One region of the Spartinivicinus poritis genome, then DNA from elsewhere that is predicted to be linked to it. Evidence: predicted binding sites of a transcription regulator. Region 1 holds the regulator's gene; the other holds the start of a gene.

What was found. The regulator FliA, encoded in region 1, starts transcription of late flagellar genes. The targets are predictions, from matches to a motif close to CTAAAGTTNNNNNNNNNNCNGCCGATA.
Region 2: fliD (flagellar filament capping protein FliD) is a predicted target of FliA. The motif match lies at 5,329-5,355, and genes of this name have one in related genera.

The regions. Positions count from the first base shown of each region.
Region 1 covers NZ_JAPMOU010000005.1:97,135-104,140, forward strand. The annotation lists gene flhA (flagellar biosynthesis protein FlhA) at 1-212, shown strand, start outside; gene flhF (flagellar biosynthesis GTPase FlhF) at 343-1,671, shown strand; gene ORQ98_RS06015 (MinD/ParA family protein) at 1,863-2,684, shown strand; gene ORQ98_RS06020 (RNA polymerase sigma factor FliA) at 2,696-3,433, shown strand; gene cheY (chemotaxis response regulator CheY) at 3,527-3,907, shown strand; gene ORQ98_RS06030 (protein phosphatase CheZ) at 3,917-4,705, shown strand; gene ORQ98_RS06035 (chemotaxis protein CheA) at 4,718-7,006, shown strand, end outside.
Region 2 covers NZ_JAPMOU010000021.1:72,580-79,585, forward strand. The annotation lists gene ORQ98_RS16300 (flagellin N-terminal helical domain-containing protein) at 166-2,262, shown strand; gene ORQ98_RS16305 (flagellin N-terminal helical domain-containing protein) at 2,648-4,702, shown strand; gene ORQ98_RS16310 (flagellar protein FlaG) at 4,797-5,240, shown strand; gene fliD (flagellar filament capping protein FliD) at 5,415-7,006, shown strand, end outside.

The sequences.
Region 1 (7,006 bases):
CAGGTATGGCAGAGCAATTACAGCAGTCTTTAGCTGATGCTTGTCAACGGCAAGAGCTAGCCGGAAAACCTGCCATATTATTGGTGGCAGCACCGATCAGGCCGTTTTTAGCTCGATTTGCCCGGTTTGGGGTACCGAATTTACATGTGCTTTCTTACCAGGAAGTGCCTGATAACAAACAGGTAACCATTGAAGCAACTGTAGGCCAGTAACATGCTTAGCCAGCAATAAAGCTGGTTAAAGGTAAGGCTACATGGTGAGTTTAAACAACTACGTGGGACGTTGTGCCAAAACACTTCACTTGTATTGTTTTGGCCATTGAGTGCGCAGGGGTTAAGTGGCATGACAATAAAACGTTATTTTGCAGCGGATATGCGACAAGCCATGCGGCTGGTGAAAAATGATCTAGGGCTTGATGCGACGATTTTAAACCAACAAAAAGTGGCTGGCGGGGTTGAGGTATTAGCAACTTTAGAATTGTCCCAGCCGACCAGACCCCCTGGTCCTGTGACACCAGAGCCTTTATTAAATGAGGAAAAACAGCAGCTGCGGGTAGCAATTAACCAGGCGAAGCAAGTGATTAATCGTGCCCAGCAGGGTAGTGCTACAACCACTGATGTTAATTTACAGTTGAGGTCAACACCTGGTTTAAAGTCAGTGAGTAAAACTGACTCTACAATGACAGCAACATCTGTTGTACACCCGAATGTCACTGATCATCAATTTAGTGCGCTGCAAAATGAAGTCAGCGGCATGAGGGCATTACTGGAACAACAATTAGGGCAGTTAGGCTGGTTAAAATACTGTAAGCAAAATCCGGCTAAGGCGCAGCTTTGGAAAAAATTGCAGGCGATAGGTTTTAGTGGTCACTATTGTCAACAATTACTGGCGAATTTACCTCTACAGCAACAGGGGCTTGATGCCTGGCGAAATTTATTAGCCAATATTGTGAAAAAACTACCTGTCACCTCTAAAGATATTACCGATCAAGGGGGGATTTTTGCTTGTGTCGGGCCTACTGGCGCAGGAAAAACCACGACGATAGGTAAACTCGCTACCCGTTATGCATTAAAGCATGGTACGGATAAGCTGGCATTAGTCACCATGGATACCTTTCGAATTGGTGCCACTGACCAAATTAAAACTTTAGGTAAAATATTAAATGTGCCGGTTAAAGTGGTGGAGGACGGCCAGCAATTACAAACAGTATTAGATAGCTTTCAGAAAAAGTCGTTGGTCTTAATTGATACAGCTGGGCTTAATCACCAAGATCCCAAATTGCAGCTACAATTATCTATATTAAATCAGGTGCGGCCAATGGTGCGAGGCTTGCTGGTTTTATCAACAACCAGCCAGCAACAAGTGCTGCAAGTGGCTTATAACACATATAGTCAAACTCGGTTAGTAGGGGGGGTGTTAACTAAACTGGATGAGGCTTCCAGGCTGGGGGAGGCAATTGAGCTGCTCATGGATAAACACCTTGCGGTGTCTTATGTCACTGATGGCCAGCGGATTCCGGACGATATTCATCAGGCACGGGCTTATCAATTGATTAGTCGTGCAGTGGCCCTCAGTCAACATGCTGAGTTAGCAGAAAGTGAGCTAATGTCAGCTTATATGCAGGCTAATCCTGTAGCTGTAACACCTCCTATGCAAGCCAATGTTGGTTAATAGCCCTGTGCCCAATGAAAGGGGATGAGAATAATAAATAAGGCGCTAAGGGGAGTCTCGGTTACCTCTATACAGCGTGTTCCTTATTGTCTGTACTCGACAGTTGATGAGTATCGTGACAATGAATGAGCTTCAGGCGGCTGATGCCATGAGCCATTCATTAAAAGGATATAACCAGGATTAATCCGCATATGATCAAACATCCAGTACAAGTAGTCGCAGTAACCGGAGCAAAAGGGGGCGTAGGTAAAACAAATGTAGCAGTAAATTTGAGCATAGCATTGGCGGAACTAGGGCGTCGGGTAATGTTGCTAGATGCTGACTTGGGGTTGGCCAATGTCGATATTTTATTGGGGTTATCTCCAACTCGGAATATGGCGGATGTACTGGCGGGACGCTGTGATCTAAGAGATATTATTTTACAAGGCCCTGGTGGTATTCGAATTATTCCTGCTTCTTCTGGTGCCCAAAAAATGACTGAGCTGAGTTCCCAGGAACATGCTGGAATGATTTCAGCGTTCAGCGAACTCAGTAACCAACTGGACATGCTTATCATTGATACCGCAGCAGGTATTTCTGATACAGTCATTAGTTTTGTTCGAGCTGCACAAGAATTAATTATTGTTGTTACTGATGAGCCTACCTCAATTACTGATGCTTACGCTTTGATTAAATTATTACACCGTGATTATGGGTTATTGCGGTTTCGAGTTGTGGCCAATATGGTGAGATCTCAGCAGGAAGGCCATAATATATATAACAAACTCGTCAATGTAACTGATCGATTTTTAGAAGTGGCGCTGCAATATTTGGGTGCTATTCCGCTGGATGAGGCTGTACGGAAAGCTGTTTTGCGCCAACGCGCCGTTATTGATATTTACCCCCGTTCTAAAGCCGCTGTGGCAATTCGAGCGCTGGCACAAAAAGTCGATGCTTTTCCTCTCCCATCATCACCGCGTGGTCATTTAGAATTTTTTATTGAAAACCTGGTTGCTGGTGAAGTAGGAAGATAATAGGCAATTTTATGGTGTCGAATGAAGCAGGTTTGTATTCTAAGTCGGGACAGCAATTTAACCAGCAATTAATTGAGCAATATGCCGGTTTGGTGAAACGAATCGCCCATCATTTAGCTGCACGGTTGCCTTCTCAGGTGCAATTAGATGATTTATTACAAGCCGGTATGATAGGCCTGTTAGAGGCTGCTAAAAAGTATGATGGGAGTAAAGGTGCTACGTTTGAAACCTATGCAGGTATTCGCATTCGTGGCGCGATGCTTGATGAAATTCGCAAAGGGGATTGGGTACCGCGCTCGGTACATCGCAATAGTCGGCGGATTACCGAAGCAATCAGTGGGCTTGAAGCCAGGCTTGGACGCGACGCCAAAGATGGAGAAATTGCAGAAGAATTAGGATTGAGCTTAACTGAATACCATCAGCTGTTAAGTGATACAGCCTCAAGCCGGTTATTTAGCTTTGAAGAATTACTGAGTAGCCATGATGGACGGCACACTTGGTTAGCGGATCAACAACAATCATCACCGCCAACCAAACACCAAACTGAGCAATTTAAAAAAGCACTGGCTAAAGCCATTGCCACACTACCGGAACGAGAGCAGTTATTGCTCTCACTCTATTATGACGAAGAGCTTAACCTCAAGGAAATTGGCATGGTATTGGGGGTGAGTGAGTCACGCGTAAGTCAGCTTCACAGTCAAGCGGCTGCTCGGCTTCGAGCGCGTCTGCAAGACTGGGCAGTTGAATAGACTGGCACCCTCTTAATGACCTACTAGACTAGTAAGTTAGATGTTCAGCACAAACATCAATGTGGCTTGATGGAGGTCGCTTTGGACAAAAATATGAAAATTCTGATCGTAGATGATTTCTCTACGATGAGACGGATTATAAAAAATTTGTTACGTGACTTAGGTTTCACGAATACGTCAGAAGCAGATGACGGGCAAACTGCACTACCTATGTTGCAAAGTGGTGGCTTTGATTTTCTGGTGACCGACTGGAATATGCCGGGTATGACAGGCATTGACTTACTCAAAGCTGTAAGGGCGGACCCAAAACTAAATACACTTCCTGTTTTAATGGTAACTGCTGAAGCCAAGCGCGATCAAATTATTGAAGCTGCTCAGGCAGGTGTGAATGGCTATGTAGTAAAACCTTTTACTGCTGCGGTGTTGAAGGAGAAAATCGAAAAGATTTTTGAGCGTGTTGAAGCAGGTGGTTAAGAGGTATATATGTCGCTGCTTGATAAATTAAAAGACCATGCGCCCACTGAATTTGAAACGAGCCTGAAAGAACAGGCTCAAAAAATGGTGGAGCATCTGGAAAAAGGCAATTTAAAAGATGCCATAGAAGTTATTCAGGAAATTAACGAAGTCAGGGATAAAAGCTTATACAAAGAGGTGGGCAGACTTACCCGGGCACTACATGAATCGATTCGAAATTTTCATGTAGAGGCTGGGCTGGCGAGTGATGATAAAGAAGCCATGTCTGACATGGTGGATGCATCTGATCGTTTAGAATACGTAACAAAAATGACAGAAAGTGCAGCGAATACAACCATGGACTTGGTTGATAACAGCATGCCCATTATTGATGAGCTCAAGTCAGATGCCCATAGCTTAAGGGATGAATGGACTAAGATTCGCAAGCGGCAAATGAATCCGGATGAATTTAGAAAACTCTATAAACAGATGGATGAGTTTTTAGATCGTAGTGAAAAACAAGTTAATCAAGTCCATAGCAATTTAACTGAAATTTTAGTTGCACAAAATTATCAGGATTTAACTGGTCAGGTTATTAAAAGAGTTGTTGAACTTGTTCAGCAGGTAGAAGACAGTTTAGTTGATCTGGTCAGAATGGCGGGTCAGGTAGATAAAATTACTGGCATTGAGCATGAAATAACAGCAACAGAAGAAGATTCCATTGCTGCTGAAGGTCCACAAATTAAAGCAGAGGAGCGAGTCGATGTAGTGTCAGGCCAAGATGATGTTGATGATTTGCTTTCTAGTTTGGGGTTTTAGGGGAGCTGTCTCATGAGTTTCGAGGCTGATGAAGACATCCTGCAGGATTTTTTAGTCGAAGCCGGAGAAATCTTAGAGCTGCTTTCTGAACAGCTCGTTGATCTGGAAAATAGCCCCGATGATATGGATTTATTAAATGCTATTTTCCGGGGGTTCCACACCGTTAAAGGAGGAGCAGGGTTTCTTCAATTAAATAGCCTTGTTGATTGCTGTCATGTGGCTGAAAATGTTTTTGATATTTTACGCAATGGCCAGCGGTCAGTAACGACCGAGCTAATGGATGTTGTATTACAAGCATTAGACTCAATTAATGAAATGTTCAGCCAAGTTAGGGATCGTGTTGAGCCTTCACCTGCTGACCCTGAGCTATTAAAAGCCCTATCAGTACTTGCCCAACCAGAAGGCGCAGCACCTGCTGAAGCACCACCTGCCGCAGAAGCGGCGCCACCGGAACCACCTCCTGCTGCACCTGAGCCAGCCCCCACTCCCCAGCAACCTACTGCTAATGCCGGGGCTGAAGCAGGGGAAGATATCACTGATGCAGAGTTTGAAAAGCTGTTAGATGCGGTTGCAGACGAATCGTCAGAGGCTAAAGAACCTGATAAAGCGGCAGCTGCTGCAGCGGCTGGCAGCGATGACATTACTGAAGATGAATTTGAAGCACTGCTGGATCAATTACATGGTAGTGGCCCAGTTGGCACCTCAGCGCCAGCACCGGCTGCGCCAGAAAAACCTGCTGAACCTGCGCCTACTTCAGCTGCAGCCCCCCCCAGTGGTGATGAAATTACTGAGGATGAGTTTGAGGCGCTGTTGGATGAATTGCATGGGGGCAGTGCGCCAAGTGGTCAGGGGACTACTCCAGCTGAACCAGCTGGGGCTCAGCCCGCTGCGACGACACCTGCGCCACCAGAAGCTCCAGCAGCTGCCGCAGCCAAAACAGGAAGCGACTTGATAACGGAAGCTGAGTTTGAAAGTCTGCTAGATGAACTACAAGGGAAAACCCCTGCTGCTGCAGCACCTGCTAAGCCTGCTCCAGCCTCCCCCCCACCTGCAAACCCCGCTGCTACTGCGGCACCCGTAAAACGAGAACCACCTGCGGCAGCGCCTCCAGCCAGCCCACCTAAACCACCAGCGGCAGCTGAACCGCGTCAACCAGCGGGTGGAGGCGGTAAGCCAGCGCCAGCCAAAGAAGCGCCTGCTGCTGAAGCCACCGTTCGGGTAGATACTGCGCGACTTGATGACATCATGAACATGGTAGGTGAGCTGGTGTTGGTCAGGAACCGACTAGTCAGGTTGGGTAACAAAAGTGGGGATGAAGTGTTATCAAAGGCTGTTGCCAACCTGGATGTAGTCACGGGTGATCTTCAGTTGTCAGTGATGAAAACCCGGATGCAACCGATCAAGAAAGTATTTGGTCGGTTTCCTCGGGTAGTGCGGGATTTGGCCAGAAGTCTGAAAAAAGAAATTAATTTAGAGCTTGAAGGTGAGGAAACAGACCTAGACAAAAACCTGGTTGAAGCGTTAGCAGACCCTCTAGTGCACTTGGTCAGAAACGCAGTTGATCATGGTATTGAGTCTCCAGAGGATCGAGAAAAAGCAGGTAAATCACGCAAAGGCACCGTGGTATTGTCTGCCCAGCAAGAAGGTGATCATATTTTACTATCCATTGCGGATGACGGTGCAGGGATGGATCCTGATAAATTAAGAGGAATAGCTGTTTCTCGTGGGCTTTATGAACAGGATGCGGCTGATCGGCTATCGGATAATGAGTGTTATAACTTAATTTTTGCCCCCGGTTTTTCAACTAAAACTGAAATTACGGATATTTCTGGCCGTGGAGTGGGCATGGATGTCGTAAAAAATAAAATCTCTCAATTAAATGGCACCATTAATATTGACTCAGTAAAAGGAGAAGGCTCTAAGCTTATTATTAAAGTGCCATTAACATTGGCAATTATGCCAACCTTAATGGTAATGCTGGAAAACCAAGCATTTGCTTTACCTCTAGTCAGTGTGAATGAAATTTTTCATCTGGATTTATCGAAAACTAATGTAGTGGATGGACAGGAAGTGGTCATTGTTAGAGAAAAAGCATTGCCATTATTCCACTTAAAACGTTGGCTAATTAATGGCAGACGATTTGATGACAGTGATGTAACGAAGACAGAAGCTCATGTAGTCGTAGTATCGGTAGGTACTCAACGAGTGGGGTTTGTTGTTGATCAACTAATTGGACAGGAAGAAGTGGTCATTAAACCCTTGGGGCAGACTTTGCAAGGCACACCTGGGATGGCCGGTGCC
Region 2 (7,006 bases), on a different contig from region 1:
ATCAAAAAATATGAAGTAATTTTGTATTTTTTGTTAAAGAAATCACATTGATCGCCGTTAACTCAATCAGACAGGTGAGTCGCGATCCATTCAGCAAGCTGCTGGGACCTCGCGCCGACCCTCTGACCATAACCAAGTGATTGGTGATGTAACGGGAGATCAAGCATGCCCCAGATAATAAATACCAATATTGCTTCGCTGAATGCCCAGCGGAACTTAGACTCTTCTCAAGCAGCAACAGACCTATCCCTTCAACGACTATCCTCAGGTCTGCGAATTAATAGCGCAAAAGATGATGCCGCTGGATTAGCCATATCTACACGCTTTGATTCGCAAATTCGGGGTACCTCAGTTGCCATTAGGAACTCCAACGATGGGATTTCACTCGCTCAAACCGCAGAAGGTGCTTTAGCATCAATCACTTCAAGCTTGCAGCGGATACGTGAGTTGGCCCTGCAATCAGCCAATGGCAGTAATACCGACGTTGACCGAGTAGCACTTAACGAAGAAGTGCAGCAATTGGTTACTGAAATACAAAATGTTGCGGAAAAAACCAATTTTAATGGGACCAAGTTACTTGATGGATCATTTGATAATACCCTGTTTCAAACCGGGGCCAACTTGGGTGACACTATTGATGTAAGCATTGCTAAAGTAACAACAAATAGTTTAGGGAGCTCATTAGTTGATGGGGTTTCCTCAACTAGAACAGCTCCTGCCAATAACTCTGCTTTAAATGCAGGAGACTTAGTGATTAATGGTGTGGCTATCAGTGCATCTAGTGGAGCGGATGATAGCTTCTCTACAGTGAGTCAAGACCAGAGCTCAATAGCTAAGGCTGCAGTAATTAACCGAGCTTCTGAACAAACCGGTGTTACTGCCCGAGTTAATGCTAATGTCGTTGGATACTCAGGCGTTGCTGCTACAAATGCAACAGTTGCTGCTGGTGCATCTATAAAAATAAATGGAGTTGTAATAAAAGTTTCAGCTGATACCAACCTTGATGCTGATACTAACAGAGAGGCAACAATTGCTTCTATTAACGCTGTGTCAGCACAAACAGGAGTAAGGGGTGTCAATACAGGAGATGCTAATACAGGGATTACTTTAATCGCTGATGATGGTAGGAATATTGCCTATGACGATAATGGCTCAGGTATTGCGGCTGCAGTAGGTTTAAGTGATGGTGCCGCAGGTACAGATACTTACACTGGTACTTTCACCTTAATATCTAGAGATGGTAGTGATATTCAGCTTAATACTAATAATGCTACCAACGGTAATGGAGGCATAGATAATGCTGGCCTACAGGTTGGTACTTTTAGTGGCGTAAATAGTGGACTTCTAGGTAGAGAGTTAACAACAGCTGCGCTTGTAACTGGTGACCTTGTGATTAATGGGGTGGCTATAGGTCCCTCCTTAGTTGTGGATGACACGGCTTCAACTGTTAACAAGGATGGTAGTGCTATAGCTAAATCAGCCGCAATAAATAGAGTTTCTTCTCAAACTGGAGTAATAGCTCAGACAGCTGCTACTCAAGTATTTGGTGAGGCTATTACAGCGGGTAATGATCGGACTGAAAGCATAAAAATAAATGATGTGTTGATCAGTGTCTCTTTTGGTGCAGCTGATACAGTTGGTGATATTCAAGCTGCAGTAATTACAGCTGTAAATAGTAAGTCGGGCCAAACAGGCGTCAGAGCTGAAGCGTTTGGTCAGTCTTTTCGCTTAATTGCAGACGATGGCCGTAATATTAGACTTGATACTGGGTCAGGTAACGTTGCTGATGCAGGGTTTGGAGCCAATATAGCTGGTGCTGGTACAACTCACTTAGGGTCAATTAACTTACTATCAGCGGGTAAAATTGAGCTGACATCTAATACGGCTTCTGGTGGAATTACTAAGTCAGGATTTGAGGTTGGTACCTATGGTAATGGTGATGATGGTCAATTAGTGAAGGATATTGACATATCATCAGTTGAAGGGGCGAATGAAGCGATTGTATCGGTGGAAAATGCCTTACAACAAATATCTTCCCAACAAGCCCAGTTAGGTGCAATCCAAAACCGGTTCTTATCAACCATCAATAACCTATCAATTAGTAATGAAAACCTGTCAGCTGCTAACTCTCGGATTCGAGATGCGGACTTTGCGGCAGAAACCGCTGAACTATCAAGAGCGCAGGTACTACAACAAGCAGGTATCTCAGTGCTGGCTCAAGCCAACGCAAGACCACAGCAGGTGTTATCACTTCTACAGTAATAACTAAATAATAAAATAACAGCCGGCCTTGAATATTCAAGGCCGGTTTTAAGCTCAAGGAAAAAAATAATTAGTTTAATCAATAACCGTTTTAAAAAATTAATAAAAATAGTCTTATTTAATTAATGATTAATAAATGTAAGTAAATAAGAGGAGATAGAGTAGAACCCAAAACACTGTAAATCATTGAGAAGTAAATATAAAAATTGATGATGTAGGTTAATTAATATTGATGATGTTTTTAATTACTAAAACATCTAAAATATTTTTTCCTTATTGCCGCTAACCAACTCAGGAAGGTTAGCCGCGACACTTCAGTCACCTGCTGAGACATCGCGTAGGCCCTCTGACCTGGAATTGTTAGAGGTTAATAAGGAGAACAAGCATGCCTCAGATCATTAATACGAATATTGCTTCTATCATGGCACGTCGTAACTTGGACACCTCACAAGCTGCTCAAGACCAAGCGCTACAGCGGCTGTCATCAGGCTTACGAATTAACAGTGCCAGAGACGATGCTGCGGGTTTAGCCATTTCTTCTCGACTAGATGCACAAATACGAGGAACCTCGGTGGCCATACGTAATGCAAATGATGGAATTTCTTTAGCCCAAACAGCGGAAGGGGCATTGGGGTCTATCAGCTCGAACTTACAACGGATTCGTGACCTGGCATTGCAATCAGCTAATGGCAGTAACACCAGCATTGACCGAGAAGCCTTAAATGCCGAGGTCAAACAGTTGGTCACTGAAATTCAAAATGTGGCGGAAAAAACCAACTTTAACGGCAAAAAACTACTGGATGGTACCTTTGATGGCTCTATTTTCCAAACGGGAGCCAATCTCGGGGATACCATTGGGGTGAGTGTCTCCAAAGCAACCACAGATAGTTTAGGCAGCGCTATAGAAGCAGGTATTTCCTCTAATATTGTTGCGGCTAACGCATTAGCAGCTGGTGACCTGGTAATTAATGGCATTGCCGTAGGTGCGTCGTCAGGGGTGGATGATGGTTTTTCAACAAGTTCTCAAGCGGAAAGTGCAATTGCAAAGGCTGCAGCAGTCAATAGAGTCTCAGATCAAACCGGTGTGATTGCTAAAGTTGATGGTACCACTGTTGCTGGGACAACTTACACATCGACTGATAAAAATGGTGGGATTTCGATTAATGGGCTGTCCATAGAGGTAGCCACTGACGCTAGTTTGTCTGCGCAAGCTAACCTTCAAAGTGTTGTTAATGCCATAAATGAAAAGTCAGGTCAGACTGGTGTGGTTGCTTCTTTTGATGGCAACGCTACAACCGGTATTACCCTAACGGCAGCTGATGGTCGCAATATTGTTTTGGCAGATGGAGCAATTGCAACGAATGCTGTTGGGCTAGCAGCTGCTGGTACCTCAATTGGGACATATTCGTTAATTTCTCGTGATGGTACTGATATTTCTCTGGATACAACAACAGGCAGTATTGATAACGCGGGTTTTGAGGTAGGTACTTATAGTGGCGTTAATAGTGGTGTGGCTGGCGATAATGTGACTAACGCAGCATTGGCTACTGGTGATTTGGTCATAAATGGTGTGGCAGTAGGACCATCACTTGACTCTTATGATACCGCCTCAGTTGATGTTGGTGGCAATGAAAAAGCGGAAAGTGCAATTGCTAAAGCGGCGGCTATTAACTTAGTTAGTGAACAAACTGGCGTAACAGCAAAGGCTAATCAAACAATAGTAGTGAGTGATGCTATTACAGACCCCGCAGCAAACAAATCGGGAAGTGTTGTTATCAATGGTGTATCAATCAATATATCTTATGTGGACGATGACACAATTAGTGACGTTCAAAATATTGTTGTGACAGCCATTAATAATGCATCAGGGCAAACTGGGGTTAGAGCAGAAGCATTTGGGTCAAATAGATTTAGGCTTATTGCGGAAGATGGTCGAAATATCCAAACAGGTGCTTTGACAACCATAGGCGCTGAGACTGGATTTGCTAACAGTTTGGCTGCTAATACCACCAACTTTAGCTCTGTGGCATTGTTCTCAGGAGACAAAATAGAGCTAAGCAGTAACACTGGAAGTATAGGCAGTGCAGGTTTTCAAGTTGGTACTTTCGGCGGTGGCCTGGATGGCCAGCTACTCAAAGATGTTGATATTACGACAGTGGATGGAGCCAACAAAGCTATACAATCGGTAGACAATGCTCTCCAGCAAATCTCTAAACAACAAGCAGACTTAGGGGCTATTCAAAACCGATTCCAGTCTGCCATCAGTAACTTAACCATTAATAGTGAAAATTTATCTGCTGCCAATTCGCGGATTAAGGATGCGGACTTTGCGGCAGAAACTGCTGAGCTCTCACGAGCCCAGGTATTACAACAGGCTGGTATTTCGATACTGGCGCAGGCTAACGCCAGGCCGCAGCAGGTTTTATCTCTACTACAGTAGTGACGTTGCTACAGTAATAGAGGTCGACTTAGCTGTGGGCCGACACCGGGAAACTGGTGTCGGCTTTGGTGTTTGAGAGGTGATGAGGTGAGATATGAAAGAGGTTGATCTGACATCGCCTACCTTGAGAATGGAGGCTGTAACAACCAAGCCTAGTTCATTGCCCCCCCAGGTGGCGGCGAGTACCAAGGAAGTGAGTGAAACAAGGAAGGCTGCAAGTGTGAAGCAGGATGTAAGCCCTAGTCATGCTGAACGTGCTGTTAATATCAATACGGGTGATGCAAAGGAGTTGCAATCATCACAACAGCAAAAGCGGCAGCAAGTTGAACTGGCAGTTACCAAGCTGAATGAGTTCGTTCAGGCTCAGCAGCGAGACCTTCGTTTTGATATGGATTCTGCTTCGGGCAGAACTGTAATCACGGTAGTCGATAGAAAATCAGAAGAGGTAGTCAGACAAATACCAGATGAGTTGGCATTAAAGTTGGCGCAAAGCTTGAATGTTGAAGATGATATTCACTTGTTGAATATACGAGCTTGAAGCATTCATAGCTGATAAAGGCATTCTGCAAAGTGTCTGCAGCAAGTAGCTTGCTTATAGGCTTATTACAAATGGCTTGATAAGAAGGGTAAAGTTTTGCCGCTAATTGCCGCTTTAATGAGTAAGCTTAGTAAGTTCCTCCTGATAGAACGTGGGTTTAAATAGGTAGCAGCCATGGCAGGTATTTCATCCATCGGTATAGGATCAGGGGTATTAACCAGTGACTTGATTGATAAGCTGGTTGCCGTTGAAAAAGAGCCCGCTGATAAGCGTTTGACCAGCCGGGAAAACACCCTGAATACTCAACTATCAGAGTTTGGACGAGTGCAAAGTGCGTTGGTTGATTTACGCTTAGCTTCGCGTTCATTAGACTCGATGGCCGATGTGCTTGCTGTTAAAGCTTCAACTACCTCCTCAGCATTTTCAGCAACGGCTTCTTCCGACGCACCGTTGGGGCAGTTTTCAATAGAGGTCACTCAATTAGCTCAAGCCCACTCACTCGCTTCTAGTGTATTCACCAATAAAACCGATACGATTGGCACCGGTACCCTCAGTATTACCGTGGGCACTACCACAAAAAATATTACTATCAATAGCAGTAACAACACCCTAGAAGGTATTCGAGATGCGGTCAATGCAGAAACGGGGCTGGATGTTTCTGCCAGTGTACTGGATACCGGTTCAGGCTTTCAGCTGGTATTTAATGCCACTCAAACCGGGCTGGCAAATGACATTACCATCAATGTAACCGATGACGATAGCAACAATACCGATACCAATGGTTTGTCCCAGCTAGTGTTTAATGGCACCACCAATAATTTAACCGAAACCGTGCAAGCCAAAGATGCCAATTTAAAAGTGAATGGCATCAGCATCACCCGCTCATCTAATACCGTATCTGATGCGATTGAAGGGGTAACATTAAACCTAACTGGCACCAATACAGGCGCTGCTTCCAGCTTATCAATCACTCGTGATGAAGCAACTATCGTTGATCGAGTGCAGGAATTTGTCGATAAATTCAACGCTTATCAAACCCTGGTCAATGAATTGACGGCGTTTAATCCTGACACCTTGGAAGCGGGGGTGCTAATTGGTGATTCGACTTTACGGAGTATTACTGCCCAAACCCGAGATATTCTGAGTGGGGTAGTTAAAGGGTTAGAAACAGCCAATATTCGAAGCCTGGCTGATATTGGTATTAGTACTCAAGTGTCTGCCTCAGCAGGTTCAAATGATGGCGGCACCTTAATTTTTGATAGCGTTAAATTTAAAACAAAATTAGCAGAGTCACCTGATGATGTGGTGGGGCTGTTTGCTAGCCAAGGCCGTACCTCTGATAATCAGGTGAAATTCTTATCCAATACCGGTGCCACCCAAAAAGGTACCTATGCCATTAATATTACGACGGCAGCGACACAAGGAAATTTAAATGGCACGGTAGCATTGGGTGGCTCAACAACCATTGATGGAAATAACGATACCCTTAAAGTCAACATCGATGGCACTGAAACGGCTGAGTTAACTCTTGCACCTGGTAGTTATTCGCCAACCCAGCTAGCAGCAGAAATTCAAAGTAAAATTAATGCCGATAATAATTTAATAAATGCAGGTAAAACGGTGTCTGTGACAGTGGATGGTTCTAATCAGCTGGTGATTACCTCTAATACTTTTGGTACCACATCTACTGTTGAAATAACGCAAGTTGATACGAATACGGCGGCGCAGCTGGGACTATCAGTAGGTACCGGTACGGCAGGAGTAAA